DNA from 2 places in the Ensifer sp. EB106-05-01-XG146 genome. Region 2 is predicted to be linked to the other one. Evidence: riboswitches for the same ligand, from Rfam matches in the RefSeq annotation. Region 2 holds a riboswitch; the other holds the start of a gene.
What was found. Region 2 has a riboswitch for thiamine pyrophosphate ahead of thiD (bifunctional hydroxymethylpyrimidine kinase/phosphomethylpyrimidine kinase). Riboswitches for the same ligand answer to the same signal wherever they lie in the genome.
Positions count from the first base shown of each region.

Region 1: it holds a riboswitch for thiamine pyrophosphate, as region 2 does, so the genes downstream of both, thiB (thiamine ABC transporter substrate binding subunit) here and thiD (bifunctional hydroxymethylpyrimidine kinase/phosphomethylpyrimidine kinase) in region 2, are expected to answer to the same signal.

Region 1 covers NZ_JBYTDX010000001.1:3,578,736-3,586,119, reverse strand. Annotated here, with positions in the region: gene AC3WVQ_RS17775 (M48 family metalloprotease) at 1-550, opposite strand, end outside; gene thiQ (thiamine ABC transporter ATP-binding protein) at 852-1,571, opposite strand; gene thiP (thiamine/thiamine pyrophosphate ABC transporter permease ThiP) at 1,568-3,193, opposite strand; gene thiB (thiamine ABC transporter substrate binding subunit) at 3,201-4,229, opposite strand; TPP riboswitch at 4,281-4,399, opposite strand; gene AC3WVQ_RS17755 (GNAT family N-acetyltransferase) at 4,535-5,020, shown strand; gene AC3WVQ_RS17750 (thiamine diphosphokinase) at 5,105-5,755, shown strand; gene AC3WVQ_RS17745 (ABC-F family ATP-binding cassette domain-containing protein) at 5,759-7,384, shown strand, end outside.
Region 2 covers NZ_JBYTDX010000002.1:1,115,567-1,122,950, reverse strand. Annotated here, with positions in the region: gene rfbA (glucose-1-phosphate thymidylyltransferase RfbA) at 1-794, opposite strand, end outside; gene rfbD (dTDP-4-dehydrorhamnose reductase) at 791-1,711, opposite strand; gene rfbB (dTDP-glucose 4,6-dehydratase) at 1,708-2,769, opposite strand; gene rfbC (dTDP-4-dehydrorhamnose 3,5-epimerase) at 2,805-3,368, opposite strand; TPP riboswitch at 3,603-3,706, shown strand; gene thiD (bifunctional hydroxymethylpyrimidine kinase/phosphomethylpyrimidine kinase) at 3,824-4,699, shown strand; gene AC3WVQ_RS25205 (glycosyltransferase family 4 protein) at 4,727-6,028, opposite strand; gene AC3WVQ_RS25200 (hypothetical protein) at 6,025-7,384, opposite strand, start outside.

The DNA.
Region 1 (7,384 bases), on a different contig from region 2:
GGACTTCGGAGACCACGCGGCTGGCGATCACTTCGGCTTCCTCGCGCTGCTGACGCTCGATGCCGTGGTTGGCGGTGACGTGCGCCATCTCGTGCGACAGCACGGCTGCGACCTCGGAGGCATCGTTGGCAAGCGCCAGCAGGCCGCGGGTGACATAGAGATAACCACCGGGCAGCGCGAAGGCGTTGATCGCCGGCGAGTTCAGGATGGTGATGCGATAGGACTGCTGCGGATTCTCGGAGACCGCCGTCAGCGCGCCGGTGATGCGCGCGACCAGGCGCTCGGTCTTGGCGTCCTTGTACTCGCCGCCGTAGCTTGCGACGATGCGCGGATGTTCGCGCGCGCCCAGCTGCGCCCGCGGATCGTTCTTCTGGACTTCCTCGACGATCTGCGGATTGGAGGAGGGCGAAACGGTCGGCTGGTAGGTCTGCTCGATCACGGATTGGCATGCGGAAAGGAGCGTGGTCGCAAGCAATGCAACCACGGCGCGTCCACGCAGCCGTCCGCCCTTCGGCGGGAACCGGTCGTGTGTGACTGTATGCCTCTCCATGCCTCAGCCCGTTCCCATCCATCGCTCCGCCCGCATCCTGCGGACAAGTGGTACGACAGCGTTGAAAGTCCTACTTTTTCAGCCCGGCAGCGTTGCTCTGCCGCGACCTCTCAGTCCTGGTCTTGCTGTATCTGATTTCAGCGCCACCTGCCTAGTTTGTCTCGGTAGAAATAGTTGCCCCGTGGTATCACGGCAACGGATGCGGGAATATTCGCGCCCTTGCCGGATATTTCGCGCGTCGCATGGCGCCGCGGTCAAATTGTGGCAATCGGCCAAGGGCGTGGAGAATCCGATCCGTCCTTCAAGTATTGCCGAGAAAGCGGTCGATCGCCGCATTGTCCCGCCGCGCCAGGAAGCGGTCGAGGGTGTCGTTTGCGATGATACGCCCCTGGTCGAGAAAAAGCACGCCGTCGGCCAGGGCCTTCACGTCTTCGGGATGGTGTGTGATCACCAGGATCGTGTTGCCTTCCTCCTCGTGCAGTTCCCGCAGGAGCGTGCGCATGCCGGCGCGCATGCCGGGATCAAGCGCTGCGAAGGGCTCGTCGAGCAGCAGCAGGGGGCGCTTTCGCACAAGCGCGCGGGCGAGGGCGACGCGCTGGCGCTCGCCGCCTGAAAGCGTCGGCGGCAGCCTTTTCCCGAAGCCTTCGAGCCCGACGCGGCGGAGCGCGTCTTCAATCTTCTCGCGGTCGGTTGCGCTCAGCCGAAGCGCCGGGTCGATGCCGAGTCCGATGTTGGTCGCGACGTCGAGATGGGCGAAGAGGTTGTTGTCCTGGAAGATCATCGAGACCGGCCGTTCCGACGGCGCCCGATCGGCAACGTTCTCGCCGAGAATGCGCACCTCGCCGCGATCGGGATCCTCGAACCCGGCAATGAGGTGGAGCAGCGTCGATTTGCCGGAGCCCGAGGCACCGGCGACAGCGACGATGCCCCCCTTGGCGATGGTGCAATCGAAGGTGAGCTTGGCCGTTTCGAAACGGACCTCGACATCGCGCAACTCTATCGCGGGAACGGGATCGATCATGCTTTGCGTCCTTCCGGCCGGCTGTCATTGGCCGTGCCGAGGATGGTGAATATCAGGCAGAGAAGCCCGAGGAAAAGGGCGAGACCGGCGGCGTCGGCGGTGCGGTAGCTGCCCATACGGCTATAGAGCAGCCACGGCAGCGTCACCATGTCTTGGCTGCCGAAGAGAGCGACGGCGCCGAGGTCGCCGAGCGACAGCGCCATGGCGAAGGAAAGGGCCATCAATAGCGGCTTGCGCAGCGCCGGAAAGTCGATCCATCGCAGACGATCAAAACCACGAATGCCAAGGCTTGCCGTCAGCCGTTCGGACCGTGCCGCATGGGTCGCCATTGCCGGCGCGAGGATGCGGTGGACGAAGGGCAGCGCCATCAGCGCGTTGATCGCAACGACGATGGCAGGTGCAAAGCGCGCGACGTCACCGAAGGGACGCAAAAGCAGAAACCATCCGGCGCCGAGCACCACCGGCGGCACCAAGAGGATCAGCGAGGTGCTGGCACCGATGGCACCGGCAAAGCCGCGGGAGAGCGACGTCGCGTGACGCGGCGCGGTGGCGGTTGCCGCCGCCCGGATCATCACGGCTGCCATGGTGACGGAGGCGAGTGCCGAGGCGAGCGCGATTGCCGCACTCGTCCGCAGCGCCCGGTGCACCGCCGGATCGCGGGCGAGCTTCAGCAGATCGGCTTCGAGTCCGGAGATGAGAACCGCGACCAGCGGCGCGCCGAGAAACAGAAAGGCAAGCGTGATCCAGGTGCCATCACTCAGGCGCGCGATCCTTGACGCGCCATCGAAACGGCGCACAGTGCGGCCACCGGTCATGCCCTCTTCCGGCTCGGTCGCCAGATGACGAAGCAGGAGCAGCAGCAGGCCGGTCATGGCGATCTGCAGGGCTGACAGCGCGATCGCGCGCGGCGGATCGAAATCGAAACGCAGCGCCTGGTAGATCGCCACTTCGATTGTGCTGGCCGCAGGCCCGCCGCCGAGCGTCAGCACGAGGGTGAAGCTGGTGGCGCAGAGCATGAAGACGAGGCCGGCGGCACCCGGCAGGAGGCCGCGCAGCACGGGCCATTCGATGAAGCGAAAGAGTGCGCGTGACGGCATGCCGAGATTGGCGGCGCTGCGCCAGTATTCGGCGGGGATGCGCTCGAGCCCGGCCAGGAACAGGCGCGCTGCAAGCGGCATGTTGAAGAAGACGTGGGCAAGCAGGATGCCGAACAGGCCGTAAATGCTGACGGGCTGCGCGAGGCCGAGCCAGCGTAGGCCGGAATTGAGGAAACCCTGCCGCCCCCAGATCTCGATCAGCCCGAGTGCGCCAACCAGAACCGGCAGTCCGAGTGGCAGCGCCATCAAGCGCAGCAGCCAGATGCGGCCGGGGAACTGCGGTCGTCGCGCTAGCGCCCGGGCGACGGGGATGGCAAAGAGCACGGACAGCAACGTCGAGAGGGTCGCCTGCAGCAGCGTGAAGCGGGTGACGCGCCAGATGTAGGCGTCGAACAGCGCATCGTCGCTCGCGCCGCCCGTCTGGCTCAGCAAGGCGACGATCGCAAGACCGACGAAAAGGACGAAGACGCCGAGGCAGGCTGCCCCGGCGACCACTGTCATACGATTTTCGCGCAGTGCGAACAATCCGGCCTCAGTTCTTGCTCATGGCGGCAAGCCATTCGTCGATCCAGGCCTTGCGGTTCTTGGCGACGTCCTCCGAGGGCAGGAGGAAGGTGTTTTCCGGCTTGACCAGCTTATTGAAGGCGTCCGGCAGCGGCTCCTTGGTCGCTGCGACCGGCATCATCCAGTTCGTCGTCGGGATGATCGACTGGAAGTCCGGACCGGTCATGAAGGCGAGGAACTGCTTTGCCAGTTCCGGCTCCTTGGCGTTCTTGGTCATGCCGGCGACTTCGATCTGGATGTAGTGCCCTTCGGAGAAGGCAGCGGCCTGATAGCGCTCGGTGTTTTCCGCGACCATGTGGTAGGCCGGCGACGTGGTGTAGGACAGCACCATCGGCGCCTCGCCCTTGGTGAAGAGGCCATAGGCTTCCGACCAGCCGGGGGTGACGGTCAGAACGCGGTCCTTCAGCTTCGTCCAGGCGGCACCCGCCTCATCGCCATAGACGGCCTTGACCCAGAGCAGGAGGCCGAGGCCCGGCGTCGACGTACGCGGATCCTCGATGACGATCTTCTGCGACGGGTCGCCTTCTACCAGCTCCTTCAGGCTCTTCGGCGGCGTCTTCAGCGTCTCGGTGTCGTAGACGACGGCGAAGTGGCCGTAGTCATAGGGCAGGAACGTGTCGTCGGAGAAGTTGCCGGGAACGGTGACGCCGGTTGCCTCGACGCCGTGCGGCGCGAAGAAGCCCGTTGCCTTGGCTTCCGCAACGAGGTTGGTGTCGAGGCCAAGCACGATGTCGGCCTTGGAAGCCTCGCCTTCGAGCTTCAGGCGGGTGAGCAGCTCGACGCCGTCGGCCACGCCGACATAGTTGACCTTGCATTCGCAGGTCTTCTCGAAGGCTTCTGCGACCTTGGCGCCCGGGCCCCATTCGGTGATAAAGCTCTCATAGGTGTACACCGTCAGCGTCTTGTCGGCGGCGGTCGCGGCGCCGGAGAAAACAAGGCTCGCGGCCGTCGCAAGGGCTAGCCGGCTAAAGAATTTAAGTTGCGATGAATTGGACATGGCGAGGACCTCTCTCCCAAAGTTCGTTGTTGCATGGGAAAAGGGCGTATCGATCCGATCGCGTCTAATCCCTCCGCCGGTATGAGCCGGATCAGGTTCCGCGGGTTGGCGTTTTGACGCCTCTCAGCCTCCGGCCGCAATGCGGTCGGGAGGCACCCCGTTAGAGCGGCAAGAGATTTACCGCTGCCTCGGTCCCATGGCAAGCGATGTTTACGGCGAAGCAAGGGGACGCCTGGCCAGCACAATGGCTCGTGTTTGCGTATGCCGCCAACTGCGCTACACAACGGCAGCGAGGAGGAAATGTCATGCCCGATATGCTTGTTCGACTTTATGCCCTGCCGGCTGAACCTCAGTCGAAGCTTGGCCTTGGCATCAGCATTCGCCGCGCCATGGCGCCGGAGCGCCGCCTGGTCGTTTCCTGGATTGAAAAGACTTTCGGTGCCGGATGGGCGGGCGAGGCGGAAGCCGCCTTTTCCTCCACCCCGACGCGCATGCACGTCGCTGTCCATGACGAAAAGATCGTCGGCTTTTCCTGCCACGACGTAACGGCACTCGGCTTCTTCGGTCCGACCGGCGTCGACGAAAGCATGCGCGGGCAGGGGATCGGTGAGGCACTGTTGCTTGCAAGCCTCACGGCCATGCGCGAGGCCGGCTATGGCTACGCGATTATCGGCGGCGTCGGGCCGGCGAAGTTCTACGAGCGGGTGGCCGGCGCCGTCGAAATTCCGGATTCGACCCCCGGCATTTATGCCGGCATGCTTTTTCCCGATCCGGTGCCCGAGGGGCATTGATGGTCTGACCAAAATATCGAGAACCGCTCGTTCGACGGTTTTCTTCGTTTTCCTTCGGCGGTCCTTTGCGCTATGGGCTTTGCCATGGCTCGATCGACCTTCACCATTCTGCTTGGCGGCGCCCTTTCGCTGACCGACCGGCTGGCTCACCAGCTGGCCGCAAGTCGCTTCATTGCGGCTGACGGCGGCATGCGCCATGCCCGATTGCTCGGCATCGTGCCGGATGTCTGGGTCGGTGATTTCGACTCGACCGAGGAAGCCCTTCTTGCGGACTACGCCTCCGTCCCGCGCGAGCCCTATCCGGCGGCGAAGGCCGCGACGGACGGGGAGATCGCGGTCGAGGCGGCGCTGTCGCGTGGAGCCGATCGCCTGATTTTCGCCGGCGCCCTCGGCGGTACCCGCAGCGATCACGCCTTCATGCACCTGCTGCATGCCGTCGCCCTTGCCGAGCGTGGCCTTTCCGTGTTGATGACCTCGGGCGAGGAAGAGGCCTATCCGCTGCTGGCCGGCTCGCTCGACCTCGACCTACCCAAGGGCTGCCTCTTCTCGGTGCTCGGGTTGACCGAGCTTACCGGTCTTTCGATCGTCAATGCGCGCTATCCGCTCGACGATTTCACCTTGCCGTTCGGCTCGTCCCGAACCGTTTCCAACGTTGCGGAGGGTCCCCTTCGCTTCACTCTCCAGAGCGGTCGCGCCATTGTGCTCGCCCGCCCCTATGATCTTTCCGGAGCCTGAGCCTTGGCGCCTCCCATTCTGAAACTCGACGACATCTTCCTCACCTTCGGCGGCGCGCCGCTGCTAGCCGGCGCCAATTTTCAAGTCGAACCGGGCGACCGCATCTGTCTGGTCGGCCGCAACGGCTCGGGCAAGTCGACGCTGATGAAGATTGCCGCGGGCCTGGCCGAGGCGCAGTCGGGCGAAATCTTCCGCCATCCCTCCGCGACCATCCGCTATCTGCACCAGGCGCCGGATTTCGACGGCTACGACACGGTGCAGACCTATGCCGAGGCAGGACTCGGCCCGAGTGACGATCCCTATCGCGTCGCCTATCTGCTGCAGCACCTGGGGTTGACCGGCGAGGAAGACCCGAAGCGCCTTTCGGGCGGTGAGGCGCGTCGCGCGGCGCTTGCCCGTGTCATGGCGCCGGAGCCGGATATCCTGCTGCTCGACGAGCCGACCAACCATCTCGATCTGCCGACGATCGAATGGCTGGAAGACGAACTGATCCGCAGCCGTTCGGCGCTCGTTCTGATCTCGCACGACCGGCGCTTCCTGGAGAAGGTCTCGACCGCGACCGTCTGGCTCGACCGTGGCCAGTCGCGGCGGCTCGACCGCGGCTTTGCCCATTTCGAGGCTTGGCGTGACGAGGTGCTGGAGGCCGAGGAGCTGGAACAGCACAAGCTCGGCAAGGCGATCGAGCGCGAGGAACATTGGCTGCGCTACGGCGTGACCGCTCGACGCAAGCGCAACATGCGCCGCCTCGGTGAGCTGCAGACCATGCGGGCGACCTATCGCGGCCACAAGGGGCCGCAGGGAACGGTACAGGCGACGGCCGCCGACGCCAAGGAATCGGGCAAGCTGGTGATCGAGGCGGAGAAGGTCACCAAGGCCTATGGCGAGCGCACCATCGTCGCGCCGTTCTCGATCCGCGTGCACCGCGGCGACCGCATCGGTCTGGTCGGCCCGAACGGCGCCGGCAAGACGACGCTCCTGAAGATCCTGACCGGACAGATCGAGCCGGATACGGGCACGGTCAAGCTCGGCACCAATCTCGAAATCGCGACGCTTGACCAGAAGCGCGAAGACCTCAATCTCGACGACACGCTGGCGCACTACCTGACGGACGGGCGCGGCGACAACCTGCTGGTCAATGGCGAGCAGCGCCACGTCACCGGCTACATGAAGGACTTCCTGTTCCAGCCAGAGCAGGCGCGCACCCCGATCCGCGAGCTTTCGGGCGGCGAGCGCGCAAGGCTGATGCTGGCGCGCATCCTCGCGCGAGCAACCAACCTTCTGATCCTCGACGAGCCGACCAACGATCTCGACATCGAGACGCTCGACCTTTTGCAGGAGATCGTCGCCGGTTTTGCCGGAACTGTCATCCTCGTCAGCCACGACCGCGACTTCCTCGACCGCACCGTCACCTCGACGATTGCGCCGGCCAATCCGGAGGCGCCGGATGGACGCTGGATCGAGTATGCCGGCGGCTATTCCGACATGATGGCGCAGCGCAAGGGCGCGATCGAGGAGAAGCGCAAGGCCGAGAAGGCGGAAAAGGCCAAGGCCGATGCAGCCGCACCGGCCGCCGAAGCGCCGAAGGCTGCCAAGGGTAAGCTTTCCTACAAGCAGAAATTCGCGCTCGAA
Region 2 (7,384 bases):
TGATCACCATCGATGTAGCCGGCGCGATACGCAACTTCTTCCGGGCAAGCCACCTTAAATCCCTGTCGCCGCTCTAAGGTTCCTACGAACTCTGATGCTTCCAGCAAGCTGTCGGGCGTACCCGTATCGAGCCAAGCATATCCCCGCCCGATTCTTTCGACGTGAAGCTTGCCCCGTTCGAGATAAGCGCGGTTCACATCCGTAATTTCATACTCGCCCCGGGCGGAAGGTGTCAGGTCGGCAGCGATGTTTACGACCTCTTCGTCGTAGAAATAGAGGCCCGTGACGGCCCAGTTGGAGCGGGGCTTGGCAGGCTTCTCCTCGATCGCGACAGCCTTCAGCTCGCTGTCGAATTCGACGACGCCGTATCGTTCCGGGTTGCTGACATGGTAGGCGAAGACAGTCGCGCCCTCCTTGCGTTCCATCGCCCGCTTGAAGAGCTCTGTGATGCCATGTCCAAAAAAGACGTTGTCGCCGAGAATGAGGCATGAGGGATGGCCCGCAACGAAGTCGGCGCCGATTACGTAGGCCTGGGCAAGGCCATCGGGGGATTGTTGCTCGGCGTAACTCAGGTTGATTCCCCATTTCGACCCGTCGCCCAGCAGGAGTTGAAAGCTGGGGAGGTCCCGCGGTGTGGTGATGATCAGGATGTCGCGAATCCCCGCGAGCATCAGGGTTGACAAGGGGTAGTAGATCATCGGCTTGTCGTATATTGGAAGCAGTTGTTTCGAGCTTGCCAATGTCATCGGATGCAGACGGGTACCGCTTCCGCCTGCAAGAATAATGCCCTTCATTTCGTCACCTCCAGGTCCGTCTGGTGCTGGATGACGCGGCGTACGGTGGCTTCGATGGAGTTCTTCCAGTGGGGCAGGGTGATGCCGTGGTGTCGCGCGATTTTGCTGCAGTTCAGGCGTGAGTTTGAGGGCCGCGCGGCCGCAGTTGGGTAGTCTGCCGTCAAGATGCGGTTGACCTTGGCAAACGGGCCGCCCAGCCCTTCAGACTGGGCGAGGATTTCTTCCGCCACGTCGGCCCAAGTCGCATCACCAGTTCCCGCCAGATGGAACGTGCCGCGCAGTGCCAGGTCATCTGATGCCAGCAGATTCTTCGCGACACCGATGATCGCGGTTGCCAGATCCAGCGCGGATGTCGGGTTCCCTGTCTGGTCCGTAACGACCGATAGCTCGGCTCTGTTGCGGGCGTTGCGAATGATGGTCCGGACAAAATTTCTGCCGAACGGGCTGTAGATCCAAGCGGTTCTCAGAATGACATGATTATCGGTGGCGGCGGCGACCGTTCGCTCGCCTTCCCACTTGCTTTTGCCGTAGACGTTTACCGGGCGCGCCGTATCGCCTTCGGTATATGGCATGGTTTTTGTCCCGTCGAAGACGTAGTCGGTCGATAGATGGATGATCGGGATATTCAGGGCTTTTGCGACGCGCGCCAATTCTTGCGGTGCGACCGCGTTGACTGCGTATGCCCTGGTCTTGTCGGTCTCGGCTTGGTCAACTGCGGTATAGGCGGCGGCCGAGATGATGACGTCAGGAACCGCTGCCCTGACGACCCCCTCTATGCCTCCTGGATCCTCCAAATCGAATTGCGGGCGACCGAGCGGAACCACCTCGAAGTCGCCGCGGCTCTTTCCCTGCTCGACAAGCGACTGAACGACCTGGCCGTTCAGCCCGGTGACAACGATGCGCGATATCTGGTTCATTGCCCGACACCCGCATGCAGCGCACCCAGGCGAACGCCGTCATATCCCTTGCGAAGAGGGGCCCACCACCATTCGTTGTCCAGATACCAGCGGATCGTCTTCTCCATCCCGCTTTCAAAGCTGTCTTCCGCCGCCCAGCCGAGCTCTTCTTCCAGCTTCGTCGCGTCGATAGCGTAGCGCAAATCGTGCCCCGGCCTGTCCTCGACAAACTGAATGAGCTCGTCCCGGGGGCGGAATGCAGGGGCAAGCACGTCGAGTGTGGCGCAGATGTGCCTGACTACATCGATGTTCCGCCGTTCGTTGCGCCCACCGACATTGTAGGTTTCGCCGATTCTGCCGCGCTCGGCGATCAGCTCAAGCGCACGGGCATGGTCCTCAACGAAGAGCCAGTCGCGAATGTTCGTGCCGTCGCCATAGATCGAGAGTGGCTTGCCTTCGAGCGCATTCAGGATGGTCAGCGGGATCAGCTTTTCGGGGAAGTGATAGGGACCGTAATTGTTTGAGCAGTTGGAAACCAAGATCGGCATGCCGTAGGTGCGTGCCCATGCTTTGGCGAGATGATCGGAGGCGGCCTTCGATGCCGAGTAAGGCGAGCTCGGATCGTATCGCGTCTCCTCGGAAAAGAGCTGGTCATCCGCGAGCGAGCCGTACACTTCATCCGTCGAAACGTGAAGAAAGCGAAACCTGCGTTTGCCCTCATCTTCCATGGACTGCCAATAGGCCCTTGCGCATTCTAGCAGGTTGAATGTCCCGACAACGTTAGTTTCGATGAAGTCCCTTGCTCCGGTAATTGACCGGTCGACGTGACTCTCGGCAGCGAGATGCATGACGCGATCGGGTCCGAAGGTGGAAAAGGCCTCCGAGATCGCTCGCCCATCGCTGATGTCAGCTTTGAGGAAGCGATAGGAGGGGTTGTTTGCGACGGGCAAAAGGGAGCTGAGGGTTCCCGCGTAGGTCAACTTATCAACGTTCAACACGTCATATCCCTTGTCGATAATGAGGTGTCGAATAACCGCTGAACCAATAAAACCAGCCCCGCCGGTAACAAGTACACGCATATCTCAGTGAAGTCCTTCTAAGATAAATATCGAGACTAGAGTTCTGATCCGAACTTGGATTGAAGCTCGGAAAGTCTTGGCTGGTTCCTGTCTTTGTCAGACAGGATGGCGTAATTCGGAGATACGGGCCAATTGATCCGGAGCTCTGGGTCGTTCCAAAGAAGCCCGCGATCGTGCTCAGGACTGTAGTAGTCGGTCACTTTGTAGCTGACCACGGTTGCGGGTTTCAGGGTACAGAAGCCGTGGGCGAAACCCGGCGGAATCCAGAGCTGGTGACCGTTCTCTTCGGAAAGCTCAGCGGCCACGAACTTCCCGTGGGTCGGTGATCCGCGGCGAAGGTCCACCGCCACATCCCAGAGCGCGCCGGCGTTACAGGAAACCAGTTTTCCCTGTGCGCGCGGCGGCAGTTGGAAGTGCAGTCCGCGCACAGTGCCGGCTTCAAGCGACAGCGATTGATTGTCCTGGACGAAAGAGTGCGTCCCGACGATTTCGGCGAATTGATCAGCCCGAAAGGTCTCGGCGAAGTAGCCACGCGTATCGACCAATCGCTTAGGCTTAATCAAGAAAACAGAGGGAATGGCCGTTTCTTCGATCCGCATCGTATCGTCCTTCATCGTTGTTTCCCGTGCGCGAAATCATACGGCGCTTGTGGCGTTCTAACGATATGTTGCGTCTGTATTGCTGACGATCCCGGGAAAATGGGATCGCGAAGCGGACGTGCCATTCCACGGCCTCTTTCTCGATCGCTTGGTCCGCAGGGCCTGTGTGGAAAGATGCGGCTTGGATCCGCTGCATCTATCAATTGACATCCCCGCCCATGCCCCCCTAGCATCCCTCCTGCCGAGGGGCGCACTGTCACGGTGCTGAGATGGCGGTGAGCCAGACCCTTGAACCTGATCCGGATCATACCGGCGTAGGAACGGCGAGGGCCCTTCTGCTCACCAGCCGTCTCTGCGCTTGTCGACCGGATCTCCGTCCATTTCGGGGAGGTCGCTTTGCTCGTGTCTGTTCTTGACTCAAACCGAAAAGGCTCAGGTCTCAAGGAGGTGGGGCTATGACCGCGATCGCCGTCACCATCGCAGGCTCGGATTCCGGCGGCGGGGCCGGCATCCAGGCGGATCTGAAGACGTTCTCTGCGCTCGGCGTTTATGGCGCAAGCGTGATCACTGCGGTCACGGCGCAGAATACCCGTGGCGTTTCTGCGGTTGAAGATATCTCCCCGACCGTCGTTGCGGCTCAGATCGACGCGGTGTTTTCGGATCTCGCCGTGGGAGCGGTGAAAATAGGCATGGTCTCGCGGCGCGAGACGATCGCGGTGATCGCAGCTGGTCTGAAGCGCTACGACCGGCTGGCTGTCATCGACCCGGTGGTGGTGGCAACCTCCGGCGATCCCCTGATGCGCCCGGACGCGATCGCGACGCTCAAGGAGGAGTTGCTGCCGCTGGCGCTCATTCTCACGCCGAACCTGCCCGAGGCGGCGCTGCTGACCGGACGTGCGATCGCTGAAACGGAGGCTGAGATCGCGCGCCAGGCCGAGATGCTTCTGAAGCTCGGTGCGCGTTCGGTGCTGATGAAGGGCGGACATGCCAAGGGCAGGGATGCTGTCGACAGCCTCTATAGGGGGGAAACGGTCCTGCACCTGTCGCGGCCGCGGATCGAAACCAGGAACGATCATGGCACCGGGTGTACCCTCTCGGCCGCAATCGCCTCGGCGCTTGCCAAAGGTAAGCCGATTGACGACGCGGTCGTCGCAGCCAAGGTCTATCTGCATGATGCGCTGGTCGCGGCCGACGGCCTGGCCATCGGCCAGGGGCATGGGCCAGTGCATCATTTTCATCATTGGTGGGGCAACGATAGAGGGTCGATCGATGGGCCTTCGAACGTCGCCGAGGTCCAAGGCGTTCTTGGCAGTATGTCGCGATCTGGTTGAGCCGTTTGGCATTGCCTCGACTCTACCTCAGGCCACTGCCGCGCTGGGCAGGGCGGATTGCTCGCCCTTGAGCATCTTGCGATAGAGCGCCACATGCTCGCGTGCGCAATCGACGTGGCTCGTCGGTCGTCGAAGTGTCGCACGCAGATTGTCCCATGCCCGCGGGGCGGCCAAGACGTCGATCAGCCGGTCCGCCAGATCCTGGGCGCTCCCGGCGCGGAAGTGATGGCCGTCCAGCCGGTCGCGAACCTTTTCGGCCATGCCGCCGATGTCTGAACACAGGATCGGCCGGCCGTGATGCAGCGCTTCCTGGATAACGACAGGGGAGTTCTCCCACCAGACGGAGGGCATTACCACCCAGTCGACCGAGCGCATCAGCCTTGGCATGTCCTGGTTCTGGTAGGCGCCATAGAAGCGGACGCGACGACCGGCGTCCTCGATGAGTTTCGCTACCTTCTCCTGATAGTCGTTTGGCTGACGCTCGAGGTTCCCGCCAAAAATCATCAGCGAGGAATCATCGCCCCAGATGTCGTCGGGCACCCGTGATACCGCGTCGATCAGCACGTGAACGCCCTTGAATGGCGTCATCTGCCCGAAATAGGCAAAGCGGTTGCGTCGCGCCGTCGGCGACGGCAATTCGCGGGCTGGCGCCTTGTCGCCCATGACGATGCCGTTCTCGATGACGAAGATCTTTGCGGCTTCAAGACCCCATTCGACATAGCGGTTGGCGAGAAAGGCACTCGGCGCGATGAAGGCATCGGCGAGATTGAGCATGCCGCGCACGAACTGTTCGCGGCGAACGAAGCGCGACACCGGGATTTCGGGGAAGCACGTGTGGCAACTGATCGGTGAGGCGCCGTTGCAAAGCTGGCCCGAGGGGCGTTTCACCATTTGCCCGTGATTGTGGCAGATCGGCAGATACTCATGGAACGTCACGACGATGCGTGCCTTGGGCAGGGCATCACGAACGGCATAGAGCGCTTCCAGGCCGAAGCCGAGAATATGATGGAAGTGAATGACATCAGGCTTGATGTCACCGACGAACCGCAAGAGGTCGCGGCGGATGGCGTCCGTATCGCCGTTCGACAGGAAGAAATGGTCGAAGTCTTCGGCGTGGTAGAGCACTTCGTCCATGGCGAGACGCAGGCTCATCAGCGCGGAAGCGCCATGGCGCGGAACCGGATTGCCGACGCGGGCGAGGTAGATCGATTCCACACCCGACAGGCCGTTCAGCGCCTTGTGAAGACCATGCGAAGCAATTTCCGCCCCGCCAAGCGAATGGGTCGGGTGGCCATGGGAGACCACGAGTACGCGGAGTTTTTCGCTCATGCGTCGGTCTCCTCGAAGAATGTTTGGGCGGTTTCGGGGGCGGGCATCCATCGGGCGCGGAAGAGCGTCCGGTCGACACGCTCCACGAACCGGGCGGTGGCGGCAGAGCCCGCTCCGGGTACCTCGTCCGACCCCACCATCTGCAGGGACGGAAGCCAGTAAGCCTCATAGCCCTTTCCGCTCAGGCGAAGGGCGAGATCGAGGCCCTTCAGCGCTGCGCCGAGATAGGTCGGCGACAGACCTGCGTCCTCCATAAGCGCTTCACGCGGCAGGATGCAGCAATCGAGCGATGCAGTTGCGACCCGGGTCAGCTTCAGGCGATTGACGGCGCCGACAGGATAGCCGGCGTAGCGGCTAGATTGAAGATGGTCGTGGCGATCGAGCGACGTGCTGCCGGCCCAGCGGATCGAGTGATCCTCATAGGCAAGGGTCGGCGAAATGATGCTTCCCGTCTTTATCTCGTAACCGGCAACGAGTGCCTGATACCACCCGGCATTGGCTGGCGTCAGCGACGCGGAAAGCAGGACGACGGCATCGCTGTTCGTGCTCCCAGCGGCCGCTTGCGCCAGGTCGCATGCATCGCCGGCGCCTTCGACGGAGACGAGCCGCAGCGGCAAGCGATAGAATTCGGAGACTTGACGGATGTGGACCGCGTGCCGTCGGAACTGCTCGGCCTGGAGCACGAGCGCAATCGGCGCCCGGCGCGTTTGCGGATCAAGCGCGAGCAGCCCCAAAAGCGGTGCGAAATCCGTCTCGGTTTCTCCGGCGACAAGAAGGATGGCGGTACCCTCGGCCTGGTCGAAGGGGCCCATGTCGACAACGGTCTCGATGGTCGGTGCGGTGCTGCGCGCCGCCGTCAGGAACGGGACGATCTGCCGGTCGATGATATCGGGCAGGGCCCAGCTTGTCGGATCGATCGAGCCAAGCAGCCGTAGGGCGGCGGCGCGTGCCGGTAGCCGCACGGGGAAAAGTGGCATGTAGGCGCGGCGGGCGTCTCTGAGGGTGAGTTCGAGGTGAACTGGTCCCTCCGCCTCGCCACCAAGCGCCTCGACGCGACCGATAAAGCCATGGGACCGGCGATGGCCGGAAATCGCGCTTTTGAATTCCGGCCGATCGACGAAGGCCTCTTCGACGTCGGATCGTTCGGTGCGCGTCCAGGCTGCGTCCAGCCGCACTCCGCCACCCTGTCGGCAAAGTCGCACGCTTTCAACATGCCCATCAGGGTCTAAAAGCCAGCCCGAAATCAGGAAGGCACCATCCCCACCCTGGTAGAGTGCATCCACGCCAAGGCGGACAGGAACCGGAAGGCTTGAGATCGTCTCGGTGCCATCGTATCCGCTCGCGGCATCGCGCAGG